DNA from 2 places in the Streptomyces sp. NPDC050732 genome. Region 2 is predicted to be linked to the other one. Evidence: riboswitches for the same ligand, from Rfam matches in the RefSeq annotation. Region 2 holds a riboswitch; the other holds the start of a gene.
The links. A riboswitch is a leader RNA that binds a small molecule or an ion and turns the genes downstream of it on or off. The one in region 2 is predicted to bind cobalamin.
Positions count from the first base shown of each region.

Region 1: it holds a riboswitch for cobalamin, as region 2 does, so the genes downstream of both, AB0H82_RS28790 (ABC transporter substrate-binding protein) here and cobN (cobaltochelatase subunit CobN) in region 2, are expected to answer to the same signal.

Region 1 covers NZ_JBFAHP010000036.1:75,250-79,187, forward strand. Annotated here, with positions in the region: gene AB0H82_RS28785 (iron chelate uptake ABC transporter family permease subunit) at 1-902, opposite strand, end outside; gene AB0H82_RS28790 (ABC transporter substrate-binding protein) at 953-1,957, opposite strand; cobalamin riboswitch at 2,083-2,268, opposite strand; gene AB0H82_RS28795 (VOC family protein) at 2,266-2,721, opposite strand; gene AB0H82_RS28800 (helix-turn-helix domain-containing protein) at 2,718-3,587, opposite strand; gene AB0H82_RS28805 (HAD family hydrolase) at 3,778-3,938, shown strand, end outside.
Region 2 covers NZ_JBFAHP010000013.1:2,434-6,371, forward strand. Annotated here, with positions in the region: gene AB0H82_RS13965 (cobalamin biosynthesis protein CobG) at 1-1,163, opposite strand, end outside; cobalamin riboswitch at 1,269-1,407, shown strand; gene cobN (cobaltochelatase subunit CobN) at 1,441-3,938, shown strand, end outside.

The DNA.
Region 1 (3,938 bases), on a different contig from region 2:
GCCAGCGTGTCCACCCAGACCAGGAAGACCGCGCCGGCGAGCGCGGTGACCGGGAGGAGCCGGGCGTGGCCGGAGCCGACGACCGCGCGGGCCGCGTGCGGCAGGACGAGGCCGACGAAGCCGATGGCGCCCGCCGAGCTGACCAGGGCCGCGGTCAGGAGAGCGGTCGTGCAGAGCAGGACGAGCCGGGTGCGGGCCACCCGGACGCCCAGCGCCGCCGCGGCCTCCGGGCCGAACGCGAAGGCGTCGAGCGTACGGGCGTGGCCGAGGCAGACGACCAGCGCCACCACGAGCACCGCGCCGCACAGCCAGACGTCCGTCCAGCCGATCCCGCTCAGCGAGCCGAGGAGCCAGAAGAGGATGCCGCGGGTGGTCTCCGCGTCGCCCGCCGTGAGGACGACGAACGACGTGAGCGCGGAGAACAGCTGCATGGCCGCCACGCCGGACAGCACGACCCGGTCCGTCGTGTCGCCCAGCGTGTGGCTCAGGAGCAGGACCAGCGCGAAGGAGCAGAGCGCGCCCGCGAAGGCGCCCGCCGAGACGGACACCGCTCCCCCGCCGACGCCGAGGACGACGACCGCGACCGCTCCCGTGGACGCCCCGGACGACACCCCGAGCACGAACGGGTCGGCGAGGGGGTTGCGGAGCAGCGACTGCATGACCGCCCCGCAGACCGCGAGGCCCGCGCCGCAGACCGCGGCGAGCAGGGTGCGCGGCATCCGCAGGTTCCAGACGATGCCGTCCCTGATCGGGGTGAGCGGGCTCTCGCCCCAGCCGAGGTGTGCGGCGACGGTCGCCCACACGTCCGGCACGGAGATGTCCGCGGGGCCGATGGTGACGGCCAGGGAGACGGACAGGACGAGCGCGGCGGCTCCGGCCAGCCACAGGAGGCCGTGCCGCACACCCTTCCAGACGGGAGTGGGCGCTGGGGCGAGTACGGGTGCCGCCTCCGTCACTTGACGAGTCCGAATTTCCGCAGGCCCGCCGCGACCTGTTCGATGCCGTCGACCGTGCGGATCGTGGGGTTCATGGCCTGGCCGCTGAGGAGGACGTACCGCTTCTTCTTCACGGCGGTGAGGTTCTTGGTCGCCGGGTTGGACTCCAGGAACTTGATCTTCGCCGCCGCGCTCTCGGCCGACTGCGACTTGCGCGTGAGGTCGCCGATGACGAGGACGTCGGGGTCGCGGTCGGCGACGGTCTCCCAGTTGATCTGGGGCCATTCCTCGCGGGTGTCGTCGAAGACGTTCTTCGCGCCGAGCTCCCGGGTGATGATGCCGGGCGCGCCGCAGCAGCCCGCCATGTAGGGGGCGTCGGAGTTGGCGAACCAGTACAGGAGCGTCACGTCGGAGGCGGCCGCCCCGTCGATGTCCTTCGTGGCCTTCGCGACCCGGCCCTTCAGGTCCGCGACCAGCTTCTCGCCGCGCTTCTCGACGTGGAAGACCTTCGCCAAGTCGCGCACCTCTCCGTAGACGGTGTCCATGGTGAGGGTCTTGACGCGCTTGCCGTCGCCGGCGCCGTTGTTGTCCTTGCCCGCGCAGTCGGTGGGCGAGACGTAGACGGGGACGCCGAGCTCGGTGAACTTCGCACGGTCCGCGACGCCGCCCTTGCCGACCGTGTAGAGGAAGGAGGCACTGACGAAGTCCGGCTCCTTGGAGAGGACCTTCTCCAGCGCCGGGTAGCGGTCGGCGAGCCGCTCCACCTTCGCGTTGTCCTTCTCCAGGTTCTTCAGGACCGGGTCGGTCCACGTACCGGTGCCGACCATGCGGTCGGCGAGGCCGAGGGAGAGGAGGATCTCCGTGGAACCCTGGTCGAGGGAGACGGCCCGCCGGGGCGGCGCGTCGACCTTCGCCTCCTTGCCGCAGGAGGCGACGGTCACCGGATAGCCGTCGGCGCTCCCGCCCGCCGACTTCTCCGACCTCCCCGAGGAGCCGTCGCCGCACGCGGTGAGCGTGAGCATTCCGGCACAGAGCAGAGCGGATATACGGGCCGTACGGCATATACGGGCTGTCGAGGACACGTGATCCCTTGGGTCTCGCGGCTCATACGCGGAGCCTGGCCTGCGTCACGACCTCCGTCGCCCGGTGTGCGAGCGGAGGCGCCAGCAGGTCTTCGGACTCGGGATCGACCGGGCGGGGCGCCTTCCCGGGCGTCCTGGAACGCCCAGTGGCCGTGGCCCCGCCCGTCCCCCTCACCGCTGCGCGTCAGTTCCGGATTCGCACCGGATTCCCTGGCCCAGGTGTGGGTTTGACTGGCTTGCGCAAGTTATCACGCGTCCTTGCGGGACCCGTCCGGGCCTTGGGCCGGTGCGGGCCTCGGCTCGCCGCGGTAGGTGCCGAAGGACCAGCGGTTGCCCTCGGGGTCCTCGATGGCGAACTCGCGGCTGCCGTACGGCTTGTCCTCGATCTCACGGGTGATCTTGACGCCGGCCTCGGTGAGGCGGGCGTACAGGGCGTCCACGTGGTCGGTGACCACGTACGCGCCCGAAGTGCCCGGCTTTCCGCAGGCCGCGGCCGCCGACTCGGGGTCGTACGAGCCGAGCATGATGCCGCCGCCCTCGGGCCAGTCGAGCTGGGCGTGGGCGACGCGGCCGCCGTCCTCGTAGACGGCAGTGCGCAGGAAGCCGACGGTGCCGACGAGGAAGTCGATCAGGGCGGGGGCGTCCTGGGCCTGCAGGGCCGGCCAGACGGCGGGGGCGAGCTTGGTGTCAGGTGTGGTGTTCATGTCTCCCACTCTTCGCCGCCGCCGTGCGACCCGGCTTGGATATTCCGGCACTCTTCGGCCAGCCAGCGGGTGGGGCTCGCCTCCGTGTACTGCTGGAAGTCGCGTACGAGGTGGGAGTGGTCGTAGTAGCCGGTGTCGGCGGCGACCCGGGCGAGGTCCGGCGGCCCGCCCGCTGCGACGGCGCGCACCACGGCGGCCTTGGCGTGCTGGAAACGCATCAGGCGGGCGGCCTGTTTGGGGCTGAGACCCGTCTCGGCGCGGAACAGCGCGGTCAGCCGGCGCTCGCTGAGCGCCACGTGCCGGGACAGGCCGCCGAGGGTGCCCGCGCCCCGGTGCCGGGCCAGCCACGCCCAGGCCTCGGCGACCTCCGGGCGTACCGATCCGGCGGCGCGGTCGTCGGCCGCGCGCCGCCGCAGATAGCCGGAGAGCAGGGCGAAGCGGTCCTCCCACCGGTCCAGCTCGCACAGGCGCTCGCGGAGGTCCGCGGCCCGGTCGCCGAGGACGTCGGTGCCGCCGACGACGAGCTGCCCGGCCAGCGCGGCGGCGGGCAGACCGAGGAGCGGGCGGGCCGCGAGGGGGTGCACGGCGAGCTGGATGCCCGCCTCGTGCTCGGGCTGTACGACGTACGCGGGGCTCTGGTGCAGGCCGCCCAGGACGATGTCGGTGCGCGCCGCGTCCGGTCCCGTGGCCTGGCCGGGGGTGCCGCCGGTGGCGATGGGCCCGTCCAGCGAGAAGATCAAGGTCAGATACGGGGACGGGAGGCCCCGGTGCAGGGCGGGCCGCTGTCCCGCGGTGCGGTAGCCGACCGCGGAGACGACCATGCCGTCGAGCCGCGGGACGGTCCGGACGAACTCACGGGAGCCCATGCGTTCCAGTATGCGGGGCGGGGCCCGGACGGGTCGCGCGGTCCCTCACCGCTACCCGGCACGCCCTCCCCCACACCCTCCGCGTCCGGTGACTTCGATCATGGGAAATGGGCGCCCTGGCCCATAGCATGGCGCGCCGCTCCGGACGGGGCCGCGCATCGCTTTCAGGGAACGGCAGGGACGTAGAGACATGGCAGTACGGGGAGTGCGGGCAGTATGGGGAGTGCGGGCAGTACGGGCAAAGGGCAAGCCGGCCGTCATCGGTGCCACGGGGGCGCTGGCCGCCGCCGTCCTCGTGGGCGGCGCGCTGTGGCCGACGGGCGAGGCGACCGCCGCCGACACCTCCGTGTC
Region 2 (3,938 bases):
TCGTCCCCGGTGGCGAGGACGTCGACCCAGTCGCCGTGCGGGTGCCCGCAGCGCCGCTCGCAGCCGGACCAGTGGACGGGGAGTCCGCCGGTGCCCGGCACGGCGTCGGCGCGGACGTCGGCGAGGGACTTGGCGCAGCCCGGGCGGCCGGTGCAGGCGCCGACGCCCAGCCAGGGCGAGTCGGGCGCGGTGACGTATCCGGCGTCGGCCAGCGCGGCCAGCCGTGCGCGGGCGGCGGCGCCGTCGGCGAAGCCGGGGAGCACGAAGCCGCGCCAGGGCGTGACCCGCAGCTCGTCGGCGGGGAGCGGGAGGAGGGCCCGCCACTGGGCGGCGCTCACGCGGCCGAGGGGCGCGTGGACCACCACCGCGCGGCCGACGACGCCCGGGGCGGGTGGCGCGGTGACCGGCGGCCGCGGGACGTCGGCGGGCGTGGCGGCGACGTCGGCCCGGGCCAGCGCGCCGGCCAGGTCCACGGCCTGCCCGGGGGGCAGTTCGCGCACGCGCCAGGCGCCGTTGCCCGCCTCGCGCGCGGCGTCGAGGAAGGCCCCGGCGGCGGCGAGCGCGGCGCGCGGGACGTCGGCCCCGGCGACCCGGAGGGCGTGCCCCCCGAGGCGTACGACCGCGGTCCCGCCCGATTCTGCGACCAAGGTCACATCGCCGCCGGGCCCGGCCACGTCCCCGCGGCCGTCGTCGAGGGCGAACAGGAAGCGGCCGGAGAGCGCTGTCGTCCACTCTTCGGCGCACAGGAGCCGGTCCAGGTCACGGGCCCACAACTGCACGTCGGCGTGGCCGAGTCCGTCGGTTCCTGCGAGCGGGGACGCCACCACGTTCCGCACCCGCTCGTGCCGCTCGGAGGGCAGCAGGCCGGCCTCCGCGAGCAGCCGGGAGAGTGCGTCGCCGCACGCGTCGCCGAGGCCGCGCAGCTCGATGTTGCCGCGCGAGGTGACGCTGAGGTTCCCGTCCGCGAGACGCTCCGCCGCGACCCCGAGCACCTCGGCCTGACGGCCCGTCAAAAGGCCGCCGGGCAGCCGGAGTCGGGCGAGGCGCCCGTCGTCCGCGAGGTGCAGTCGGAGGGCTCCGGGGCAGGCGTCGCCCCGGTCGCGTATGAGGGATTCGCCCTGGTCTGGGGATGGTGCTCGGGTGGGCGGCATGGCGGCGAGCATACCCACGCGGATCCGGCCGGTCGCCTCCCGAGACGGACCGTCCTGGCAGGTGGCCGCCCCATCGGCGGCGGCCAGGACTTACTATGCAGGCGGCGGGCTACCAAGTCCGTCGACGCCAGCGACGGCGTGGGTCCACCAGGACCCGAGGGAGGAAGCCCGGTGCGAATCCGGCGCGGTCCCGCCACTGTGAGCCCCACCCGCGTGGGGTGAGCCAGGAACTCCTGCCGTCCATACGACCACCCGGGGCGCGGACACCCCGAGGAAGGCCTGCGCCCGCATGCTTCTGCTGTTGTCGACCTCCGACACCGACCTGCTCAGCGCCCGTGCGGCGGGAGGCCCGGTCGACTACCGGTTCGCCAACCCGTCCCGCCTCGACCTCGACGGGCTGCCCGCCCTGCTCGACGGCGTCGACCTCGTCGTCGTACGCCTCCTCGGCGGCGTCCGCGCCTGGCAGGACGGCCTGGACCAGCTCATCGCCACCGGCCTCCCGGTCGTCGTGCTCACCGGTGAACAGGCACCCGACGCCCAGCTGATGGCCTCGTCGACCGTGCCGATCGGCATCGCCGCCGAGGCGCACGCCTATCTGGCGCACGGCGGCCCCGCCAACCTGGAGCAGCTGGCCCGCTTCCTCTCCGACACCGTGCTGCTCACCGGCCACGGCTTCGAGCCGCCCGCCGCCGCCCCCTCCTGGGGCCCGCTGGAGCGCACCGCCCGCGCCGGTGTCGAGGGCCCGACCGTCGCGGTGCTCTACTACCGCGCCCACCACATGAGCGGCAACACCGCCTTCGTGGACGCGCTGTGCGGTGCGATCGAGGACGCGGGCGCCCGCCCGATGCCGCTGTACGTGGCGTCGCTGCGCGCCCCGGAGCCCGAGCTGATCGACGAGCTGCGCGCCGCCGACGCCATCGTGACGACCGTCCTCGCGGCGGGCGGCACCAAGCCCGCCGAGGCCTCGGCCGGCGGCGACGACGAGTCGTGGGACGCGGGCGCGCTGACCGGCCTCGACGTGCCGATCCTCCAGGCGCTCTGCCTGACCGGGTCGCGCTCGGCGTGGGAGGAGAACGACGAGGGCGTCTCGCCGCTGGACGCCGCGAGCCAGATCGCGGTGCCGGAGTTCGACGGGCGCCTCATCACGGTTCCCTTCTCCTTCAAGGAGATCGACGAGGACGGGCTTCCCGCGTACGTGGCCGACGCCGAGCGGGCGGCCCGGGTCGCCGGCATCGCCGTACGGCACGCGCGTCTGAAGCACATCCCGGCCGCCGACAAGCGCCTCGCGCTGGTCCTCTCCGCGTACCCCACCAAGCACTCCCGCATCGGCAACGCGGTGGGTCTGGACACCCCCGCGTCCGCCGTCGCGCTGCTTCGCAGGCTCATCGCCGAGGGCTACGACTTCGGGCCCGAGGCCGAGATCCCGGGTCTCGTCTCCGGTGACGGCGATGAGCTGATCCGCGCGCTCATCGACGCGGGCGGCCACGACCAGGAGTGGCTCACCGAGGAGCAGCTCGCCGCCAACCCGGTGCGCATCCCGGCCGCCGACTACAAGCGGTGGTACGCGACGCTCCCGCAGGAGCTGCGCGACTCCGTCGAGCAGCACTGGGGGCCGCCGCCCGGCGAGATGTTCCTGGACCGCTCGCGCGTGGGCAACGGCGGTGACCCGGAGGGCGACATCGTGCTCGCCGCGCTGCGCCGCGGGAACCTCCTCATCCTCATCCAGCCGCCGCGCGGCTTCGGCGAGAACCCCATCGCGATCTACCACGACCCGGACCTGCCGCCTTCGCACCACTACCTGGCGGCGTACCGCTGGATCGCGGCGTCCGCGGCGGACGGCGGCTTCGGCGCCGACGCGATGATCCACCTCGGCAAGCACGGCAACCTGGAGTGGCTGCCCGGCAAGAACGCGGGCCTCTCCGCCGCCTGCGGCCCGGACGCCGCGCTCGGCGACCTGCCGCTGATCTACCCCTTCCTGGTCAACGACCCGGGCGAGGGCACGCAGGCCAAGCGCCGCGTGCACGCCACGCTCATCGACCACCTGGTCCCGCCGATGGACCGCGCCGACTCCTACGGCGACATCGCGCGCCTGGAACAGCTCCTCGACGAGTACGCGCAGATCAGCTCGATGGACCCGGCGAAGCTGCCGGCGATCCGCGCGCAGATCTGGACGCTCATCCAGGCCGCGAAGCTCGACCACGACCTGGGTCTTGAGGACCGTCCGGACGACGACGGCTTCGACGACTTCCTGCTGCACGTCGACGGCTGGCTCTGCGAGATCAAGGACATGCAGATCCGTGACGGTCTGCACGTGCTCGGTACCGCCCCGGCGGGCGCCGCCCGCGTCAACCTCGTCCTCGCGATCCTGCGGGCCCGCCAGATCTGGGGCGGCACGACCGCCCTGCCCGGTCTGCGCGAGGCCCTCGGTCTCGACGAGTCCGCGGCGACGCGCACCACCGCCGACGCGGCCGAGGACAAGGCCCGCGCGCTGGTCCAGGCGATGGACGACGCGGACTGGGACCTCGCCGCCGTCCCCCGCGACCAGGGTGAGCAGGTCGCCGCCGTCCTGGAGTTCGCGGCCCGCGAGGTGGTCCCGCGCCTCGCGGCCACCACCGCCGAGCTCGACCACTCCGTGCACGCCCTGAACGGCGGCTTCGTCCCCGCGGGCCCCTCGGGCTCCCCGCTGCGCGGCCTGGTCAACGTCCTGCCGACCGGCCGCAACTTCTACTCGGTCGACCCGAAGGCCGTCCCGTCCCGCCTCGCGTGGGAGACGGGCCAGGCCCTGGC